Regions from separate parts of the Terribacillus aidingensis genome, predicted to be linked through region 2. Evidence: predicted binding sites of a transcription regulator. Region 2 holds the regulator's gene; each other region holds the start of a gene.

Region 1 (7,608 bases), 1.1 Mb from region 2:
GTGCTTATAAACAAAAAAATAGCAAGAGCGGCATAAAGCCAAACTCTTGCTGTTTTCTATGTATAAGCGCGCTCGGAGGGATTCGAACCCCCGGCAGACGTGGTACCGGAAACCACCGCTCTATCCGACTGAGCTACGAGCGCATATGTAATTAATGTGACAACGATAATTATACGATAATCAGCAGTTATAAGCAAGTTCTTTTTAAATAGAATAGAAGCCCCTCACCAGGGGCTTCTGCTTATTTTGGATACATATATTCTGGTGCTGGCTGCAGCTCTTGTTTTTCGCCGTGTGCTGTTGGCGCTTCTTGATAGTTGAATTGGCCGCCATCAGGAGCTGTACCATTTGCCCAGCTGCCTTCTTTAGAGTCTTCCCCTTCAGAGAAGTTGATCAAAGTATGGCCATAATCAGCCACTTCCAATTCTCTTGGGAAGGAGCCTGGTACGATGATGCCGTTCTTCTCTTCCAGTTCACGCGCTGCTGCAATCCATTGGTTTTGGTGCATGGAATCACGTGCAAGCAGGAAGGATAGCATATCGCGTACACCTTGGTCTTCGGTCATTTCATATAGTCGAGCCACTTGCAGACGGCCTTGTGACTCAGCGTTGATGTTGGCACGGATATCTGCTAGAAGGTTGCCACTTGCGATGATATAGCCTGCATTCCAAGGAACACCATTGCTGTCTGTCGGGCGTGGTCCAAGACCTGAAACAATTGCATGCTGTGGATTCATGCCGCCTAGGATAGCACCGATGACAGGGTCCTTCGCAGCTTCTTCCTGCTCCTTAACAGGTGCTCCATCAAGAAGGCGGGCAATCATGGTTGCAATCATTTCAACGTGACCGATTTCCTCAGTTGCTGTATCCATGATCAAATCTTTATATTTCTCCTCGCCTCGTGCGCTCCATCCTTGGAATAAGTATTGTAAGGCTACAGTGATTTCACCGAATTGTCCACCCAAGATTTCCTGCATTTTCTTCGCAAACAGTGCGTCCGGTTTGTCTGGTCTTGCTGGATATTGTAGTACTTTCGAATGGTTGAACATGTGTTACCTCCTAGAGTTTTTTGCTTTTCGCTGTTTACATTCCACCTGGTAAATTTTCTAAACCACTTCCTAATGATGTAATTTAAATGAAAAATAAACCAGTATGCAGGAGTTTATCAGTTAAAAGTCAAAGTTAACGAGAGACTCTATTTCAAGCGTTTATATGCCTCCCAACTAGGGAAGCATGGAATAGGCGAAAGAAAGTAAGTATTTTGTTTGACCTTTATTGACCTTTTAGGTAATATAAGGTTAGTCATTACTTAGAATAATGAGCTCATATCCAAAGGAGGATCTACCATGAATCTAATCCCTACAGTTATCGAACAGACAAACAGAGGAGAGCGTGCTTACGATATCTACTCCCGTTTGCTAAAAGACCGGATCATCATGCTTGGCAGCGCGATCGATGATAATGTTGCCAACAGCATTGTTTCCCAGCTGTTATTCCTAGCAGCAGAGGATCCAGAAAAAGATATTTCCCTATACATCAACTCACCAGGCGGATCCATCACAGCAGGTATGGCTATCTATGATACAATGCAGTTCATCCAGCCGAAAGTATCCACTATCTGCATCGGTATGGCTGCATCCATGGGTGCATTCCTATTGACTGCTGGTGAAAAAGGCATGCGTTATGCACTTCCAAACAGTGAAGTCATGATTCACCAGCCGCTAGGTGGTACACAAGGACAAGCAAGTGATATCGAAATCCATGCTCGTCGTATCATCGAAATGAGAAAGAAACTGAACGAAATCATGGCAGAACGCAGCGGTCAGCCTCTTGAAGTAATCGAGCGCGATACAGACCGTGATAACTTTCTTACAGCTGAACAAGCAGTGAACTACGGCTTGATCGACAAAGTAATGGAGAAAAAACCAGTTTAAGACATAAGAAAAAGCCATCCAGCATTTATGCTGGATGGCTTTTTTCATGGATAACAAGTGTGTCAGCGAACAAATCGTGCAAGCCTTGCTTTTTTGGTGTAAAAGCTACTACTGCGTATAGGAAAAACAAAAACAGAAGACGATGAATGAAACGGCCGACTACTTCCCGGATCAGTGTATCTGACCAAGACAGCCGCTCACCGTCCTTCCGAATGACTCGAAGGCCGAATATCATTTTGCCTAATGTCTGCCCGCGCCATTTGGTCATGAACAGGAAATAAGCAAAGAATACCAAGCCTCCAAGCAAACCACTGACGCTCCAGATCCAAAGCGTAGCTTCACGGAAGGAATCAATCATCGTGAATGGTTTGACGATCAGACCCGTCAAGCTGAATACGACAATTAGGTCAACGATATATGCCCAAAATCGCATCCAAAATCCTGCATAGCGTCGTTCATCTGCTAATGGTGTCAGAGAAATCTCTGTTTCTTGTTGGTCATTCCTTATCTCAGCAGCTGGCTTTCCCTGATACGTATTTTCACAGGCATCCGCTGCTTTCTCCGGCGCGGTAGATTCGTCAGTGTCCGTTGTTTCAGGTATATCTGTTCTGGAATAATCCTGATCGGATGACGTCAGTTCTTCTGGATGCTCACGTTTCTCTTTATCCATTTTCTAACGCCCCCTATTCCGTATAAAGGTACATAGCTTCAGGTGAGTTCGATTTACCCATCAGCTGCTTGATACCAAGCAAATCAGAATCGGAAACAAACAGACCTTCGGCTGCTGTTGCCCAGAAGGAGCCCATACCAAAGCCATCTCCTGTATATTCGAATACTTCCGCGTTTTCAAGTCCTTGCTCTTCTTTCATCATAGCGATAGTATCTTCCAGATCTCCTAAATCATCGACGAGACCATTTTCCATTGCTTGTTTACCAGAATACACACGTCCGTCACCAAGTTCACGTACTTTATCCTCCGGCATACCGCGTCCGTCTACGATGACTTGGACAAAGTCAGCATACATATCGTCGATGATGGACTGCAGGATATCACGCTCTTCATCCGTCATGTCTCTTGCTCCAGACATGATGTCCTTATGCTCCGCACTCTTGATAACTTCCTCTTTGATACCGATCTTATCAGCAAGCTCCGCATAATTGAGTGTAGACATGATAACACCGATTGATCCTGTGAGTGTAGCTGGGTGTGCGACAATTTTATTCGCACTTGCCGCTAAATAATAGCCGCCGGAAGCCGCCGTGTTCCCCATCGATACATAAACAGGTTTTCCGTATTCCTCTTGAATTTCCACTACCTTATCGTGAATTTCAGCACTTTCGACAACTCCGCCTCCAGGACTGTTCACTTCAATGATGACACCACCAACTGTATCATCCATGCCCGCCTGCTCTAACTGCTCTAAAAAGGCTGCATGATTATATGTACCGCTTCCCAATAGCGAAGCTTCTTCTCCCGTATCCTGAATCGTGCCTTCCACTTTCAATACAGCAATCCGATTCATCACATCTCCATCTTCCACAATTTCTTCACTCAGAAAAGTGCTTCCTGTTGCTGTATCAATCGCGTCTGTGAAGTTGCTATTTATCACAGCGAACAAGGTCTGAAAACCGACCGATATGGCGAGCAGCCCCGCTGCGATACCGATGGCAATCCAACGTTTTGCGTTCAAAATGTAATCTCCTTTCTTTCTTATAAAAATCTTACAATACATAGCCTACACTAGGATAGCCTCACTTACCACATATTAGCAAAAAAAGCCCTGAATTATTCAGGACTTTTCTGCGGGAAAATCAGCTGGCTGCTGAGGGAGTGGTAATGAAGGCTGTCAGCTCCTCCATTGCTTCCACTTCATCCGAGCCGTCGATTTTCAAGGTGATTAATTCTTCTTGGGCTATAGCCAGGCTCATTAAACCCATGATGCTTTTGGCATTTACCGATTTGTTCCCTTTTTCCACAAACACAGAGGCACTGAAACGATTGGCTTGCTGGACGAAGCTTGCTGCAGGTCTGGCTTGCAAACCAGTATCCAGGGTGACACGCAAGGTTTTTTGGATCACATGTGATTCCTCCCATCTTCCAAGTAAGCGCTATCAAAATCATGAAAAAGAAAACACCCAATTGAGTGTCTTCTAAGTATACCACAAGCTATATCGGCTTTATACCTGCTTACGCTTTTTTAATAGATGTTCCATTACGAAGTCTATCCGCAAATTCATCTATTTTGCGAAGGCGGTGGTTGATTCCGGATTTACTGATCTTTCCGGTGGAAACCAGCTCGCCGAGTTCTTTCAGCGAAACATCCTGATGCTGGACGCGAAGTTCAGCGATTTCCTGCAGCTTATCAGGAAGTGCCTCTATTCCAACTGTGTTCTTGATGAAATTGATATTCTCGACTTGGCGGAAGGCAGCTCCGATCGTCTTGTTGAGATTCGCTGTTTCACAGTTGACCAGCCTGTTAACTGAGTTACGCATATCCCGGACAATCCGGACATCCTCGAATTTAAACAATGCACTGTGAGCACCTGCAATATTGAGAAATTCCGTGATCTTTTCCGCTTCCTTCAAATAAGTAATAAAGCCCTTACGGCGCTCTGTACTTCGGGCGTGCAGATCAAATGTGTTCATCAGCTCGCAAAGCGCATCACTATGTTCTTTATGCGTATTGAATATCTCCAGATGGTAGGAGGATGTTTCCGGGTTATTTACTGATCCTCCTGCCAAAAATGCACCACGCAAGTAAGCTCTGCGCTTTTCAGCGGTATCTGTGAAAGATGTGCTGATCGTACGGACAAAAGTGAATTGATCTTCGAGGATTTCCAGATTACGCAGCAGGTCATCCACTTGTTTATTCAGTCGCACGATATACACATTGTTTTTCTTCAGCTTCATCTTTTTTCGTACAAGCAATTCGATTGGATGCTGATAAATCGCCTTCAGCAGTGTATAGATACGTCTTGCGATGGCCGCATTCTCTGTTTGGACATCCAGCATATATTCCTGTCTCGAATAGGAGACAGAGCCGTTCATCCGGATCAAAGCTGCAAGCTCGCTTTTTACATCCGTCATTTCAATTGGAATTGTCGTCAATTCCTTCTTTATTTCTGATGCAAAGCTCACGAAGCTCTCCCCCCTTCTCGTGCCTCGCTTTTACAGCATTGCGTAAAGCAGCTTAGCTATTTTATGTGTATCATGCCGGAGCTTGCGCTGGTGATGGTCGATAATATCGGCTTCAATTACTTCAAGGCCTAAAGACTTTAAGCGGCTGATATCATATACGACCGGTTCGGCATGCTCTTCTGCATAATTTTCACGTATATCTTGCTCAATTGCACTATTATTGACGACTATTGTTGACACTATATCTACTCCGATATGATCATGTATAGCTTGAATATGATCTCCTGCTGTATAACCCGTCGTTTCGCCGTATTGCGTCATTACATTACATACATAGACAACCTTGCCAGGTGCGTCTCGCAAAGCATTCTCAATCTCAGGTACAATCAGGTTCGGCATAACACTCGTGTAGAGACTACCTGGACTGATGACAATCAAATCCGCCTGCTTAATCGCTTCGATTGCATCCGGCAATGGTTTGACCGGCAGCGGACTGACAAATACTCGTTTGATCTGTTTATTCGCAAGCGGGATATTTGATTCTCCCGTTACAATCTCTCCATCCGTCATCTCCGCATGCAGCACGACATTCTGATTGGCAATCGGATAAATATTGCCCTTCACCTTAAGTACACGTGATATTTCTTTGATTCCATTATAAAAGTCCCCGGATATAGAGGTCATCGCCGCCAGCAGCAGATTCCCCATCGAATGCCCCGATAATCCATTGCCATCCTTGAACCGATGCTGGAATAAATCAATCAGCATCGGTTCTGCATCGGCCAATGCGGCGATGACATTACGGATATCTCCTGGTGCCGGCATCGCAAGCTCGGTTCGCAGTTTACCTGAGCTGCCGCCATCATCAGCTACCGTTACAATTGCAGAAAGATCCACCGGAAGCTGTTTTAATCCGCGCAGCAGAACAGGCATACCTGTTCCGCCCCCGATTGCAACTATTTTTTTCCTTATCATCAGTGGCTTTTCCTTTCTACATCACGGTGCGTCACATGCGTCGCATAATTATCGCTGTACCTTTTTGCCAGATACTCTGCGATAGCTACTGAACGATGCTGCCCGCCAGTACAGCCAATGGCTATCACAAGCTGGCTTTTGCCTTCCTTGCGGTACTGAGGCAGCATGAAGGTGAGCATATCCTCAAGCTTCTGCAGGAAAGTATGCGTATCAGACCACTTGAATACATAAGACGAAACAGGTTCATCCAAGCCCGTTTGCGGTCTGAGATTCTCTACATAGAAAGGATTCGGAAGGAAACGTACATCAAAGACAAGATCCGCATCAATTGGGAGCCCGTACTTGAAACCAAAACTCAGCATCTGAACCGTGAACTCTTCATAATCGGTATCCTTGAAGCGTTTCATAATTTTCTCGCGAAGCTGCTTCGGTTTCAAAGTCGAAGTATCCACGATGAATTGTGCTCTTCCACGCATTTGATCAAGCAGTGCACGTTCCTGCTGGATACCTTCCAGAGGAAGACCTTCCGGCGCAAGCGGATGCGTCCTGCGTGTTTCTTTGTATCTGGTTACGAGCACTTCATCCTTTGAATCGAGGAATAAGACTTGCGGCTCCAGCCAATTCTCCTGTGTCAGCTTGTCCAATGCTTCAAACAAAGAATCAAAGAATTCCCTGCCTCGCAAATCCATGACAAGTGCTACCTTCTTAATATCATTGGCAGCATCACGCATCAAATCAAGGAATGTCGGCAGGAGTGCCGGGGGCAAATTATCCACACAATAGTAACCCAAGTCCTCGAAGCTTTGAACGGCAACCGTTTTGCCTGCTCCGGACATACCTGTAATGATGACGAGCTTGGTTTCATTCAACTGTTTCTCCATGCGTATCCCCCGTTTTATTCTGGTGTCGTCGGATCCAGCTTGGACTGCAGCAGCTGGCGATCCTCCGTGTAGACGAATGTGCCGAACAATGGCTCATCTGTGTTAAACATATGGGCGAATATATCCCGATCTCCCTCTGCCATCGGCAAATCCTTGATTTTCTTTTTATCTATCCATTCCAGCTTACCTTCCTGGCTTTCTTCAAGCAGATCACCAGTATATTCCTCAGCGAAGAAGGTGAACATCATCCATTCATGCACAACTTTCTCGCCTTTCTTTATAACAAAAGTAAACGTACCTCGAAGCTCGGGTTCATGTATCGTCAATCCTGTTTCTTCCCAGAACTCCCGGACAGCAGTTTCCTTGACGGACTCACCTAGTTCCATTTTTCCGCCAGGCGCTGAGTACCATCCTTTACTCGGTTTCTTCAATAAAAGAACTTTGTCATCAACTGCCAAGATGCAGTTTGCAACACGTTGCATGCTTCCACCTCTTTCTCTGTGTAAGTGGACATGTCGGGTTCGTTTTACACATCACTCTATATTATACTATTTCTGTTTATCTTCAAACAGTATTATGTTTCCTAAGTCTTTACCAAAAATCGCCGTTAATCCCTAAAAGAACAAAAAAAATGCATAGGTGCCGAGACACCTATGCCAATAACTAATTTATCTATTAAA
Region 2 (7,608 bases):
ATATCAAGCGTCATGACGCGCTTATCCCGAAGGATTTCTGGTATTTCGTTATTGATGATTTGCTGCGCAAGTCCTTCAGCTACTGCCGTTTTACCGACACCTGGCTCCCCGATCAAGACAGGGTTGTTTTTAGTTCGGCGGCTGAGCACTTGAATGACACGCTCGATTTCTTTCTCACGGCCGATGACCGGGTCGATATTGCCTTCTTTAGCGATAGCCGTAAGATCTCTTGCCAAACTATCCAGTGTTGGCGTATTCGCTCTAGCAGACTGGCTGCCGCGCTGTTTCCCAGCAGAAGACTCATTGCTTCCTAAAAGCTGCAGCACTTGCTGACGAGCTTTATTCAAGCTTACACCGAGATTGTTCAGCACACGTGCTGCAACCCCTTCACCCTCACGAATCAAACCAAGAAGGATATGCTCTGTACCCACATAGGAATGACCAAGTTTTCTTGCTTCGTCCAAGGAAAGTTCAATTACTTTCTTCGCACGAGGTGTGTAATAAGGTGTACCAGTGATTTTCTGGCCGCGCCCAATCAGCTGCTCGACCTCTTCCTGAATGCGTTCTGTTTCCAACCCTAGTGTTGTCAGAGCTTTAGCGGCAATGCCTTCTCCTTCGCTCACAAGACCCAATAGGATATGTTCTGTACCGATATTATTATGTCCCAATCGCACTGCTTCTTCTTGTGCAAGTGCAAGGACCTTTTGTGCTCTTTCTGTAAAGCGTCCAAACATCATAGGAATTCCTCCTTGGTCAGTCAGTTATTTTCTAAATGCATCCGCTCTCTGATAAGGGAAGCACGTAATACATCTCGTTCTCTGCCAGATAAGCTCCTTTTTGCGTAATGCTGCAGGAAGCCTGGCTGTATCAATACCATTAATTCATTAAGTATGGATTGAGGCATATCTTGTATATACCCAATATCAATGCCTAATCTAACATCCGATAAACAGGTTGCTGCTTCCTTTGATTCAATAATACGGCTGTACCGCAATGTTCCGTAAGACCGGAAGATCCGATCCTCCAGCTGGATGCTCAGCTCCTCTGTCAAAGTCTGGCGAGCCTGCCTCTCCTGCTCGATCAACTGGCTCACTACACTCTCCAGATCCTCTACAATATCCTGTTCTGATTTCCCTAAAGTGATTTGGTTGGAGATCTGATAAATATTGCCCTGCGCCTCGGTGCCTTCGCCGTAGATGCCGCGCACGACAAGTCCGAGCTGGTTGATTGCTGGTGTCAGCCGATTCATTTGATGTGTCATGGTCAATGCAGGCAGATGCATCATTACCGAGGCCCGCAGTCCAGTTCCTACATTCGTCGGGCAAGTAGTAAGATACCCTCTTTCCTCATCGAATGCATAAGTTATCTTCTGCTCAAGCCAATCGTCCACCTCAAAAGCTTCTGAAAGTGCCTTTTTCAGCTGGAAGCCAGGCAGGTACAGCTGGATGCGCAGGTGATCTTCTTCATTTACCATGATAGAGACTTGTTCGCTTTCGAATAGCAAAACTCCTGCCTCCTCCGCATGTTCTGCCAAATGCGGACTTATCAAGTGTTTTTCGACGAATACCTTCTTCTCAATCGGAGATAAATCAGCTATACGTAAGAATTGCATCTTCCCTCGATCATTAAAATCAGTATCTTGATAACTATCCTGGAAGAAATTCAGTACATCATCCAAATCCTCCGCTTTAGCTATCAGTGGAAAGGTACGATTTTCAAAGTTTCTGGCCAGCCGGATTCGGCTGCTCATGACGATATCACAGTCCGGTCCATTTTCTTTCATCCAAGGGCTGATAGCATCACTCATGAACTTTTCAAGTGACATTAGCTTTCACCCTCTTCCTGTTCATCTGTCTGCTGCTCCAGCGAGCGTATTTTATCGCGGAGCTCTGCTGCTTTCTCAAATTCTTCCTCCTGGATGTATTGCAGCATGGATTCCCGGTATGCTGCGATCTTCCGTTTTTTCTCTATACCGCTTCCCATCCGCTTCGGTATCTTCCCTTCGTGTTTTGTATTACCACTGTGTACACGGCGGAAGATAGGATTCAGATTGTCTTCAAAAGTTTCATAGCAGGAAGCACAGCCGAATTTCCCCAATCTGGTGAACTCATTATATGTCAGTCCGCACTTGGGGCAAGCAAGCGCTGATGGAACTTGTGAGAAGTGTTTATGTCCTTGAACAGTCGATGGGTTCATATGGAATAGACCAGATAATAAGTTATGCAGGGAATACCCTTCTTGGCCGTAGGAGACATATCCATTCTCTTTTGCACATTGCTCGCAAACATGCATTTCTGTCTTCTGTCCGTTGACGACATTTGTTAAATGCAAGGTTGCTGGTCTTATATGACATTCTTGACATTCCATCCTGATGCCCTCCTTATCTGACTAGTACTTGATAGCAGTCAGCATTGAAACTAAAATACGGGACCTGACTTCATCACGAAGCGGAAGAGGAAAGGCTAGTGTTTCCCGGCTGGTTGCTCTCAGCATGATCTTCGCTTCCCTTTCAGTCAGTATCTTCTCCTCAGCAAGCCGTTCAATAATACTATTGGCAGTCTGCTGTGATACACGCGGCTGCACCATTTCGATTACATCATCTATCAAACTTGCTTCTGTATGGTGCTTTACCCGAATGATACGAATATAACCGCCGCCGCCACGCTTACTCTCGACTAGATACCCTTTCTCAACAGTGAATCTCGTCTTTATTACATAGTTTATTTGTGATGGCACGCACTGAAAACGATTAGCTACTTCACTTCTCTTTATTTCCACTTCCTGCGTATCCGTCGATTGAAGTATCTGCTTTAGGTAAGCTTCAATGATGTCCGATATATTGCTCACACAAGTCGCCTCCCTTCCCTTTGACTTTGACTATCTTTGACTTTATTATATACATTTTGCAGGAGGAATGCAAAGCTCTTCATCCCTAGCATAGCCTCTAATAACAGAAAAAAACCCTTAAAAGGGTTTTAACTTTTTACTGTGCTCACTGATCGGATATTTGTCAGGTTAGTTATTTCCTCAAAGAGTTCCATTTCATTAATAGCGTGACGCGTTGCCAGCTCAATATGCAGCATTCTGCTGTCATGATGATGTTTTCTCATCTCCATGTTAGTTAATGCCATATGATGACGTTCGAGGATTTCCATGATAGGACCTACACTTTCATCTCTATCTAGTTCGATATCCAAACAGTAAGCTTTTTGCTTTTTACTTGATAAAAACAGCTTCTCAAAATTATTCAGGAAAATTAGAATCAGCAGGATGATGATAGTAGTGAATACTGCTTCCATATACATTCCTGCTCCTATAACAAGTCCAAGTCCTGCTACTGTCCAGACAGAGGCAGCTGTCGTAAGTCCTCGTACAGTCGTACCATTAACCAGTATTGTTCCTGCTCCGAGGAATCCGATACCGCTGATCACATACGAAGGTATACGGGCGGGGTCGAATTGGACATAATCATGTTCCTTACTGAAGTCCGTAAAGCCATATAAAGACAGAATCATCATCAGGCAGGACCCGACACCTACAAGAATATGTGTGCGCAAACCCGCGTGGTGATTGCCCATTCCCCGTTCCATCCCGATAGCCCCCGAAAGGAATACTGCTATTATAATTTTCATCATTACGGTTAGAAATTGATCATTAAAGTAATGCTCCATCTATGCTTCCCTTCTTTCTCTCTCTTGCAGTATATGAATATCGACATAATAGTATGAAGTATTTATATTCCCCAATTGCCAAGGGTATAAAGCAAGACATACAAAAAAGCTCCTGATAAGTTATTGAATAACCTATCAGGAGCTTTTATCTTGCCTGGCAGCGTCCTACTCTCGCAGGGCGAACCCAACTACCATCGGCGCTGAAGAGCTTAACTGCTGTGTTCGGCATGGGAACAGGTGTGACCTCTTCGCTATTACCACCAGACAATGCAAGAATTCAATTGAATGAACCCTCAAAACTAGATAAGAAACATGTCCTGCCAGACATTTCATGCGGCCAAGCACCGGAGTGCTTGGACTTTGGCGTTGACTTACTCGTCAGATCCAGCTCCAGGAACCAGAAACTCCAGCCTAAGCGTTAGCCCTGCAAGGGTAAAATCACCCTTTCCGGCCTCTCACTTATACTTGCGTTTCTAAGCGGTTCCCTCCGCTTTTCGTTTTAGTTAAGTCCTCGATCGATTAGTATTCGTCAGCTGCACGTGTCACCACGCTTCCACCTCGAACCTATCTACCTCATCGTCTCTGAGGGATCTTACTCATTTAAAATGATGAGAAGTCTCATCTTGAGGGGGGCTTCATGCTTAGATGCTTTCAGCACTTATCCCTTCCGCACGTAGCTACCCAGCTATGCTCCTGGCGGAACAACTGGTGCACCAGCGGTGCGTCCATCCCGGTCCTCTCGTACTAAGGACAGCTCCTCTCAAACTTCTAACGCCCACGACGGATAGGGACCGAACTGTCTCACGACGTTCTGAACCCAGCTCGCGTACCGCTTTAATGGGCGAACAGCCCAACCCTTGGGACCGACTACAGCCCCAGGATGCGATGAGCCGACATCGAGGTGCCAAACCTCCCCGTCGATGTGGACTCTTGGGGGAGATAAGCCTGTTATCCCCGGGGTAGCTTTTATCCGTTGAGCGACGGCCCTTCCATACGGCACCGCCGGATCACTAAGCCCGACTTTCGTCCCTGCTCGACTTGTAGGTCTCGCAGTCAAGCTCCCTTCTGCCTTTGCACGCTACGAATGATTTCCAACCATTCTGAGGGAACCTTTGGGCGCCTCCGTTACTCTTTGGGAGGCGACCGCCCCAGTCAAACTGCCCACCTGACACTGTCTCCGAACCGGATAACGGTTCTGGGTTAGAATGTCAATACAGCCAGGGTGGTATCCCACGGATGCCTCCACCGAAGCTGGCGCTCCGGCTTCTAAGGCTCCCACCTATCCTGTACAAGCTGTACCAACATTCCATATCAGGCTACAGTAAAGCTCCACGGGGTCTTTCCGTCCTGTCGCGGGTAATGCGCATCTTCACGCATAGTATAATTTCACCGGGTCTCTCGTTGAGACAGTGCCCAAGTCGTTGCACCTTTCGTGCGGGTCGGAACTTACCCGACAAGGAATTTCGCTACCTTAGGACCGTTATAGTTACGGCCGCCGTTTACTGGGGCTTCGGTTCACAGCTTCGGGACGAAGTCCCTAACCATTCCCCTTAACCTTCCAGCACCGGGCAGGTGTCAGCCCCTATACTTCGCCTTACGGCTTTGCAGAGACCTGTGTTTTTGCTAAACAGTCGCTTGGGCCTTTTCACTGCGGCTTCTCCTTAAAAGAAGCACCCCTTCTCCCGAAGTTACGGGGTCATTTTGCCGAGTTCCTTAACGAGAGTTCTCCCGATCATCTTCGGTTACTCACCGTGCCTACCTGTGTCGGTTTGCGGTACGGGCACCTATTTCCTCACTAGAGGCTTTTCTTGGCAGTGTGAAATCAGGAACTTCGGTACTAAATTTCCCTCCCCATAACCGCCTGGAATAGTGTTGAGTGGATTTGCCTGCTCAACTTCCTCACGGCTTGGACGCGCATAACCAGCAGCGCGCTTTCCCTATCCTCCTGCGTCCCCCCATCGTTCAAGCGGATTTAGGTGGTACAGGAATATCAACCTGTTGTCCATCGCCTACGCCTTTCGGCCTCGGCTTAGGCCCCGACTAACCCTGAGCGGACGAGCCTTCCTCAGGAAACCTTGGGCTTTCGATGAAAGAGATTCTCACTCTTTTTTCGCTACTCATACCGGCATTCTCACTTCTAAGCGCTCCAGCCGTCCTCACGATCGACCTTCACTGCCCTTAGAACGCTCTCCTACCACTGACATCGTAGATGTCAATCCGCAGCTTCGGTGGTGTGTTTAGCCCCGGTATATTTTCGGCGCAGCGTCACTCGACCAGTGAGCTATTACGCACTCTTTCAATGATGGCTGCTTCTAAGCCAACATCCTGGTTGTCTAAGCAACGCCACATCCTTTTCCACTTAACACACACTTTGGGACCTTAGCTGGCGGTCTGGGCTGTTTCCCTTTCGACCATGAACCTTATCACCCATAGTCTGACTCCCAAAGTAGATTGATTGGCATTCGGAGTTTGACTGAATTCGGTAACCCGATGAGGGCCCCTAGTCCAATCAGTGCTCTACCTCCAACCATCATCCTTTGAGGCTAGCCCTAAAGCTATTTCGGAGAGAACCAGCTATCTCCGTGTTCGATTGGCATTTCACCCCTACCCACACCTCATCCCCGCACTTTTCAACGTGCGTGGGTTCGGGCCTCCAGTCAGTGTTACCTGACCTTCACCCTGGACATGGGTAGATCACACGGTTTCGGGTCTACGACCACCTACTATATCGCCCTATTCAGACTCGCTTTCGCTGCGGCTCCGTCTATACAACTTAACCTTGCAGGGGATCGTAACTCGCCGGTCCATTCTACAAAAGGTACGCCGTCACCCATTAACGGGCTTCGACTACTTGTAGGCACACGGTTTCAGGATCTATTTCACTCCCCTTCCGGGGTGCTTTTCACCTTTCCCTCACGGTACTGGTTCACTATCGGTCACTAGGGAGTATTTAGCCTTGGGAGATGGTCCTCCCGGATTCCGACGGAATTTCACGTGTTCCGCCGTACTCAGGATACACTCCGGAGGAAACCACATTTCAAATACAGGGCTCTTACCTTCTATGGCGGGCCATTCCAAGCCGCTTCGTCTATATGGTTTCTTTGTAACTCCAAAGGAGTGTCCTACAACCCCAGAAGGCAAGCCTTCTGGTTTGGGCTAATTCCGTTTCGCTCGCCGCTACTCAGGAAATCGCATTTGCTTTCTCTTCCTCCGGGTAATGAGATGTTTCAGTTCCCCGGGTCTGCCTCGTATCACCTATGTATTCAGTGATACGTACTATCCAATAACGGATAGCGGGTTCCCCCATTCGGAAATCTTCGGATCAAAGCTTACTTACAGCTCCCCGAAGCATATCGGTGTTAGTCCCGTCCTTCATCGGCTCCTAGTGCCAAGGCATCCACCGTGCGCCCTTCTTCACTTAACTAATAACGCATGATAAATCTATAAATCGCGACAATAAATTGTCGGCTTTAAAGTTTGATGTTCTGGCATGTTGTTTCTTATCTAGTTTTCAAGGTTCACAAGAGAGATTGATCTCTCAAAACTGAACAAACAACCAATTACGATGTCTACTACGAAGTAGTAGTTCCAATTATCCTTAGAAAGGAGGTGATCCAGCCGCACCTTCCGATACGGCTACCTTGTTACGACTTCACCCCAATCATTGATCCCACCTTCGGCGGCTGGCTCCAAAAGGTTACCTCACCGACTTCGGGTGTTACCAACTCTCGTGGTGTGACGGGCGGTGTGTACAAGGCCCGGGAACGTATTCACCGCGGCATGCTGATCCGCGATTACTAGCGATTCCGGCTTCATGCAGGCGAGTTGCAGCCTGCAATCCGAACTGAGAATGGTTTTATGGGATTCGCTTAGCCTCGCGGCTTCGCTGCCCTTTGTACCATCCATTGTAGCACGTGTGTAGCCCAGGTCATAAGGG
Region 3 (7,608 bases), 790 kb from region 2:
TAAAATGCTGAGCTATGCTAAAAGAATCTTGGCATTGCATGATGAAATGCGACTTGTATTTGCGGATGAGCCAGAGAATAAAGGCACAATTCTGATAGGTGCCTGCGAGAGTCAATGCATCTACCGGTTGCCTGAACTCCTTCGCTTTATACGAAATCAGTATCCACAGGTGCAGGTTATTCTGAAACCCGTACCGTCTAGTAAAACTGCGGAGAAAATGCTCCAGGAAGGCGAGTTGGATTTAGCATTTATTATGGAGCGAAATCGGCACAATGCTTTACTGGAGTCAGTCTCTCTATTTCAAGAGGAGATCGTTTTGATAAGCTCCCCGAACCATCAGCTGGCAGTTTACCCCTCCGCTAGCTTGGCTGAGGTGATGCAGCATCCTTTGATCTTGACGGAGAAAGACTGTTCTTATCGAACGGAATTAGAGCAAGCATTACAAAAACAGAATTTGCAACCGGAAAATGTCATTGAATTCGGCAGTATAGAAGCAATCAAGCAATGCGTAATGGCTGGTTTGGGTTTATCTTACTTACCGCTCATGACAGTGGAAAAAGAATTGCAATCAGGCGAGTTAAGCACTGTAGATCTTGATGAACCAATCAATCAGCCCACAACGAAGCTCCTTTGGCATAAAAATAAGCGTTTAACGAAAGTGATGCATGATGTAATTGATTTTGCGATAAAACAAATAGGATAGGAGATGCTACTGATGTGGGAAAAGCAGCTTACATACATACGATTATCATTATTTAATGAAAAGATGGAGTATGGATCAGCTGAATATTGTTGATGTAAAAGGGCATGAGCTGAAGCTTCCTGTTGTATTGGGAGATGAATCGCGGCATATCGTCGTGCTCCAGTTCAACGGAACAATTACATCACCGATTGTCAAAGTGTCTTCTGCAGATTCTTCGAGACAGGAGGACATACTTGCTTGGGTGGAGAACTGGCTCCAATGGGATATTGACCTTGCAGAAGTAGCTGCTCATTTTATCGGTTCGGATTTGGAGCGGCTTTTTTATGCACACGCAGGAACACCTATCGTAAAAGATACAGACTTATACTACTGTTTGATGAAAACAATTATCCACCAGCAGCTTAATTTGAAGTTCGCCTACACACTGACAAATCGGTTTGTCGAAGCATTCGGGACAAAACAGGAAGATATCTGGTTTTATCCAACACCGCAAAACGTTGCTTCCTTGGAATATGACGACTTGCGGAAGCTGCAGTTTTCGCAAAGGAAAGCTGAATATGTAATTGATACAAGTCGTCTTATTATAGAAGGGAAGCTGGATCTCGCACAGCTTGCTGCTGCTTCTAATGAAGAAATTGCTTCAGAGCTTACGAAGATCAGGGGGCTTGGAAGCTGGTCCGCGCAAAACTGGATGCTGTTCGGGTTAGGGCGTTCCGACTTATTACCAGCTGCTGATATCGGGGTACAAAACGCCTTGAAATCATATGACAATCTCACTGAAAAACCGACTCCAGCAACAATACATACGCGAGGAGAAAGCTGGGCTCCTTACCGCAGTTATGCGACTATGACGCTTTGGAGAAGTATTGAGACCTGATACTAATATCAAGTTTTATAATTTGGTAACAATTATTACTGGGAAGTCGTGCTTTGGTCTGCTATAATAAGTGCATTAGTTAAAACAGGCAGCCATTTAGGAGGCGTAAGTATGGAAAGAAAAGATTTGATTGCACCAGAGCAATACAACATCGTTGATGAAATGGAGCGATTCGTTACAGATGAAGATCGTCAGGCGCTCATTTGGATGGACGAGGCGGGTAATAAGATGGAAGTAACGTATAAAACGTTATTCCAGGATGTAAACCGCACAGGTAATGTTCTGAAAGAATTGGGCTTGAAAAAAGGGGATGCGATACTGGTTATGGTACCGCGTGTCGTTGAGGCGTATCATATTTATGCAGCAGCCTTGAAGCTCGGACTTGTGATCATCCCTAGCTCCGAAATGCTGAAGACGAAGGATTTGCAATACCGTATCGATCATGGAAAAGTGAAGAGCATCATCAGTTATCATGCCTTTACTGCGCAATTTGAAGACATCGAGAATCAAGATAGCTTAATCAAACTTGCAGTCGGTGGAGCAGTCGATGGCTGGAAGGATCTTGGGAAGCTCAAAACAACAGCTTCAGAAGAACTGGAAACGGTAGAGACTTCTAGAGAAGATATTGCATTGATGTCCTACACAAGTGGTACGACAGGTAATCCCAAAGGTGTAGTCCATACACATGGCTGGGGATATGCACACTTGCGGACAGCTGCAGAAAACTGGCTGTCGGCTTCCAAAGGAGACATCGTATGGGCAACAGCTGCACCAGGCTGGCAGAAATGGGTTTGGAGTCCATTCCTTTCTGTTTTAGGTACTGGAGCAACAGGCTTTGTCTACATGGGACGATTCGATGCTAAAACTTACCTTTCCCTACTCGAGGATTACAAAATCAATGTACTTTGCTGTACACCAACGGAATATCGTCTGATGGCCAAAGTAACTGATCTTGGCAGCTATAATTTGAGTGCCCTGCATAGTGCGGTATCAGCAGGTGAACCATTGAACCGGGAAGTAATTGATGTCTTCCAGAAACATTTCAACATCATTGTACGTGATGGATATGGCCAAACAGAGAGCACATTGCTGCTTGGTATTATGAAAGGTATGGAACCAAGACCAGGTTCCATGGGTAAACCGACACCAGGAAATGAAGTTGTTGTAATCGATGAGGACGGAAATCGCGTTAAAACGGGTGAAGTTGGTGACATCGCCTTGAAACTCGACAGTCCTGCATTGTTTAAAACATATTTCCGTGAGCCTGAACGCCGTCAACAAGCGGAACGCAACGGCTATTTCGTCACAGGTGACCAAGCTTCTGTAGATGAAGATGGCTACTTCTGGTTCGAAGGCCGCAGCGATGATATCATCATCAGCTCTGGCTATACAATTGGACCATTTGAAGTAGAGGATGCTTTGGTGAAACATCCGGCTGTAGCAGAATGCGCGGTTGTAGCAAGCCCGGATGAAATCCGCGGTAATGTAGTTAAAGCATTCGTCATCCTACGTGAAGGTGTAGATGAGAACGACCCAAACCTTGTGAAGGAATTGCAGACACATGTAAAGAATACGACTGCACCTTACAAGTACCCACGTAAAATTGAGTTCGTTAAAGAACTTCCAAAAACTTCGTCTGGTAAAATTAGACGTGTGGAACTGCGTAATCAAGAAAAACAAAATACAAAGTAATTGAGAGCATCGCCTAATAAAGGCGATGCTTTTTTATTTCTTCATTAATTATTCACTAAATACCTTTTCTGAAAAAAATAAAAAATATAAAGCATAACACTTGAAAGTCAAAGAAGGTCAGACTATAATAAAGTCACAAGATCAAAGATAGTCAAAGTCAAAGTAAGACACTTGACCAAATAAATTAAACTAACCTAATCGGGGAGGTAATTGTATTATGAAATGCCAACATTGTGGTGAACGAGAAGCTAACGTGAACTTGTTAATGCAATTCAACAATCAGAAACAACAATTACAGCTCTGTCATACTTGCTATAATGAAATGAAAAATATGTCTAAAAATCCTGCCGGTTTCGCATCCAATGGTGGAACAATGGATGATTTCTTTAAAAATATGTTCGGCGGAGCACAATCCGGCTTCCAGGCTGGTGCAAACAGCCAAGCACAAGCTGGCGGCAATGGCCGTGGCCGCGGAGGATTGCTAGACTCACTTGGTAAGAACCTTACTGACGGAGCGCGCGCTGGTCTGATAGATCCAGTCATCGGCCGTGAGCAAGAGGTCAAACGTGTCATTGAGACGCTAAACCGACGCAATAAGAACAACCCAGTACTAATCGGGGAACCAGGGGTAGGTAAAACAGCAATAGCAGAGGGGTTGGCTTTACAGATTGTTGAAGGCAATGTGCCTGTGAAGCTGCAAAATAAAGAAATTTACTTGCTTGATGTTGCTTCACTAGTTGCGAACACAGGTGTGCGCGGTCAATTCGAGGAAAAGATGAAACAGCTTATTTCCGAATTGCAGCAACGTAAGAATGTCATTCTCTTTGTGGATGAGATTCATCTATTAGTGGGTGCTGGAACTGCTGAAGGTTCCCAAATGGATGCGGGTAATATTCTGAAACCAGCACTTGCTCGCGGTGAGCTGCAGCTGATCGGAGCAACAACATTGAAAGAGTACCGTCAAATCGAAAAAGATGCAGCGCTTGAACGCCGTTTCCAGCCGGTCATCGTAAAAGAACCGACAGCAGAACAGGCAATCGAGATATTGAAAGGACTACAGGAGAGATACGAAGCGTATCATCAAGTGTCCTACACAGAAGAAGCAGTCAAAGCGAGCGTGAGCTTGTCTCAGCGTTACATCCAGGACCGCTTCTTGCCGGATAAAGCGATCGACTTACTTGATGAAGCAGGATCCCGTATCAACCTGCTTACAGTGACGACTGACGAAGATGCCATTCAGACTCGTCTTGCACAAATTGCGAAAGAGAAAGAAGAAGCTGCAGGTCGCGAGGATTATGAACGTGCTGCGTATCTTCGCCAGGAAGAAATTCAGCTTGAACAGAAGCTTGAGCAACCACAGAATGAAGACAAAGCTGAAGTAACAGTTGAGGTAATCCAGCAGATTGTGGAAGAGAAAACAGGTATCCCTGTGACGAAAATCCAGTCTGAAGAACAGAACAAAATGAAGAACCTAGCTGCTAACCTGTCCAGCAAGGTTATCGGTCAACAACAGGCAGTTGATCGAGTTGCTAAAGCGATACGCCGCAGCCGAGCTGGATTGAAATCCAAGCAGCGCCCAATCGGTTCTTTCCTATTCGTCGGACCGACTGGTGTAGGTAAAACAGAACTTACTCGTGCACTGGCGGAAGAGATGTTCGGTACACGAGAATCCTTCATCCGTCTGGATATGAGTGAGTACATGGAACGTCACTCCGTTGCGAAACTGATTGGTTCTCCTCCAGGATACGTTGGACATGAAGAAGCAGGTCAGCTTACAGAGCGCGTACGCCGTAATCCTTATACGATCGTCCTTTTGGATGAAATCGAGAAAGCACATCCGGATGTACAGCATATGTTCCTGCAAATCATGGAAGACGGTCATTTGACTGATAGCCAAGGCCGTAAAGTGAGCTTTAAGGAGACCGTCATTATTATGACGAGCAACGCCGGAACAGGAGACAAACAGATTTCTGTCGGCTTTACGAAATCTGCAAATGAAGCTGTTTCTGTGATTGAGAAGCTAGGAGCTTACTTCAAACCAGAATTCTTGAACCGTTTTGATTCCATCATCAGCTTTGAAGAGCTGAAAGAGGAAGATTTGGTGCAAATCGTTGAGCTTATGCTTTCTGATTTGACGAAGAACATGGAAGAAGAAGGCTACCAGCTTGAGGTGACAGAAGCTGCAAAACACTTCCTTGCGAAAAAAGGCTATGATCCTCGTTTTGGTGCACGTCCATTGCGCCGTGTGATCCAAGACCAAGTAGAGGATAAAATTACTGACTATATCCTTGAGGAAGAGAACGTGAGCAGTATGGTAGTGGATTTGGTTGATGAACAAATTACTGTAGTAAGCAAATAATAGAAAAGAGACTCATGCCCAGGCATGAGTCTCTTTTTTTATGAGGTAGGCTGGGAGTTGCTCGTGCGGATAAAGATCCAACTTATTACATAGCATACAAGCGCAACTGCAAAAACCAGTCCGAATGCTGGAAGTACAGCTAAATCTAGTATCCAAGTAATGACGTCAGTTAATCCCTGGATAGTCAGAGACACGGTTATACCAATTAAGGCAATGCCTCCGAGTACCGCACCCCCAAGAAAGCCAAATTTATAGGCGATGATACCAAGTAAAAGTCCGGCAGCAAAGAAAGATAACAGGAGAGCATAATCAAGCGGCAAGCTATAAAAAATACTTTTCAGCTCGGTGCTCGCTCCAATCGGACGGATAATATGGATGTTCGTTACATTAGCTACCTGAAACACAGCATTCAATATTAATTGTACTCCAGCAAGAAAAGCGAGCATTACAAGATTGATCAGCAAAATGAAAATACCGACGGCTGTATGGTAACTTTTCCTGGTGATACCCCTTTTAATAGCAAATGGGAGACTCTCTGGAATTGTTCTGAAACCGAAGATGATCATAAAGATATATGCTGGTGCTGAGATGGCGATGTACATGATGTCCGCAACAGTAACGCCAAGAACAGTTAATGCTGTAATGCACAACAGCAGAATAGAGCAAAAGATAGTAACTGTACGTTTGCTGTCGACAGCAAAGAAATAGAGTAAAGCTTGTATTTGTTTCTTCATGATCGAGCACCTCTTTTTTCTGTTAAATGAACCATCATATCCTGCAATGGCACCCCTGTAACCTTCAGATCACCAGTTAATGCAGGAGCTTCCTTGGATAGAAGGTATGCCTGTGATGTTCCGGCGAAACTTTTTTCTTGAATGACTTGTTTGCCTTCAGTAAAGGCTTTCACCTGTGCTGCTGGTCCTGAGATGCAAAAGCTTTGTGCTCTGAGTTCTTCTGCACTTTTATGCAGGAGTATGCTGCCTTTGTCGAATATAATCACTTCTTCAAACAAATTGCTGACCTCATCAATTAAGTGGGTAGACAGAATGATGATTCGGGGAGTGCTTTGGAATTCTTCAAGCAGTACTTCGTAGAAATAAGCACGCGATGCAGCATCCAATCCGATGTAAGGCTCATCCAGCATGGTAACGGGTGCTTTACTAGCCAAGCCAACTATAATGCCAAGAGCTGATTCCATGCCTTTGGAAAGATTTTTTACTCGGAGTCTTTTGTCTAAGTCGAATCCTTCTAAAAGTTCAGCAGCCAGATTCTTATCCCAGTTTGAATAGAGCATCGAAGCAATTTTCAATACTTGATGAACAGTAAGATCTTTTTTGAAATTACCAGCTTCCTTGATCAAGCAAATATTTTCGGTGACAGCTCGGTTATCGAAAGGCTTCATGCCGTTGATGTGTAATTCCCCGCTTGACGGTTTATCGTAGCCCGCCAGCAGCTGCATAAAGGTAGTTTTACCAGCGCCGTTTCTACCTAACAGACCGTAGATTTTCGGTTCTGTGATTTGAAGATTGATTCCTTTTAGGGCTGTCGCAGTTTTGTATTCTTTAATCAATTTATCAGCAACAATCGTCATGTTCACTCTTCCTCCTTGAGCATCCGGATGATTTCTTCATTGGGGATTTGAAGCTTGCCAGCTTCCCGTTTCATTGGAACGATATAAGCATCAAAAAACTGCTGTTTACGCTTTTCAAGAAGAATATCCTGAGCTGTATCTGTTACAAACATACCTACGCCTCTTCTCTTGAATAATATACCTTCGTCTACTAGCTGGTTGATCCCTTTTCCTGCAGTGGCTGGATTTATCTTGTGGTATTGAGCAAATTCATTGGTTGAGGGCACTCTTTCTCCAATTTTTATGGAGCCGTTGAGGATGGCGTCTTCTAGTTGTTCTTTAATCTGGATAAAGATTGGCTTTGAATCATCAAGCATACTTTTGCTCCTTTAATAGTCTGGGATAAT

Evidence for each region. The regulator CtsR, encoded in region 2, represses protease genes until heat stress. The targets are predictions, from matches to a motif close to ATGGTCAATAAAGGTCAAACA.
Region 1: a site for CtsR is predicted at 1,262-1,282, ahead of clpP (ATP-dependent Clp endopeptidase proteolytic subunit ClpP). Genes of this name have one in related genera too.
Region 3: a site for CtsR is predicted at 3,376-3,396, ahead of ABXS78_RS04315 (ATP-dependent Clp protease ATP-binding subunit). Genes of this name have one in related genera too.

Annotation. Positions count from the first base shown of each region.
Region 1 covers NZ_CP159996.1:2,482,408-2,490,015, forward strand. Annotated here, with positions in the region: tRNA gene ABXS78_RS13120 (tRNA-Arg) at 68-143, opposite strand; gene ABXS78_RS13125 (manganese catalase family protein) at 242-1,048, opposite strand; gene clpP (ATP-dependent Clp endopeptidase proteolytic subunit ClpP) at 1,346-1,933, shown strand; gene ABXS78_RS13135 (RDD family protein) at 1,959-2,603, opposite strand; gene sppA (signal peptide peptidase SppA) at 2,617-3,624, opposite strand; gene ABXS78_RS13145 (HPr family phosphocarrier protein) at 3,746-4,012, opposite strand; gene whiA (DNA-binding protein WhiA) at 4,122-5,072, opposite strand; gene ABXS78_RS13155 (YvcK family protein) at 5,103-6,047, opposite strand; gene rapZ (RNase adapter RapZ) at 6,047-6,928, opposite strand; gene ABXS78_RS13165 (8-oxo-dGTP diphosphatase) at 6,943-7,410, opposite strand.
Region 2 covers NZ_CP159996.1:7,366-14,973, reverse strand. Annotated here, with positions in the region: gene clpC (ATP-dependent protease ATP-binding subunit ClpC) at 1-737, opposite strand, end outside; gene ABXS78_RS00095 (protein arginine kinase) at 758-1,825, opposite strand; gene ABXS78_RS00090 (UvrB/UvrC motif-containing protein) at 1,825-2,367, opposite strand; gene ABXS78_RS00085 (CtsR family transcriptional regulator) at 2,389-2,847, opposite strand; gene ABXS78_RS00080 (MgtC/SapB family protein) at 2,976-3,671, opposite strand; rRNA gene rrf (5S ribosomal RNA) at 3,824-3,936, opposite strand; rRNA gene ABXS78_RS00070 (23S ribosomal RNA) at 4,171-7,095, opposite strand; rRNA gene ABXS78_RS00065 (16S ribosomal RNA) at 7,274-7,608, opposite strand, start outside.
Region 3 covers NZ_CP159996.1:794,037-801,644, forward strand. Annotated here, with positions in the region: gene ABXS78_RS04300 (LysR family transcriptional regulator) at 1-703, shown strand, start outside; gene ABXS78_RS04305 (DNA-3-methyladenine glycosylase) at 774-1,580, shown strand; gene ABXS78_RS04310 (acyl--CoA ligase) at 1,692-3,272, shown strand; gene ABXS78_RS04315 (ATP-dependent Clp protease ATP-binding subunit) at 3,490-5,631, shown strand; gene ABXS78_RS04320 (hypothetical protein) at 5,670-6,365, opposite strand; gene ABXS78_RS04325 (ABC transporter ATP-binding protein) at 6,362-7,222, opposite strand; gene ABXS78_RS04330 (GntR family transcriptional regulator) at 7,225-7,578, opposite strand.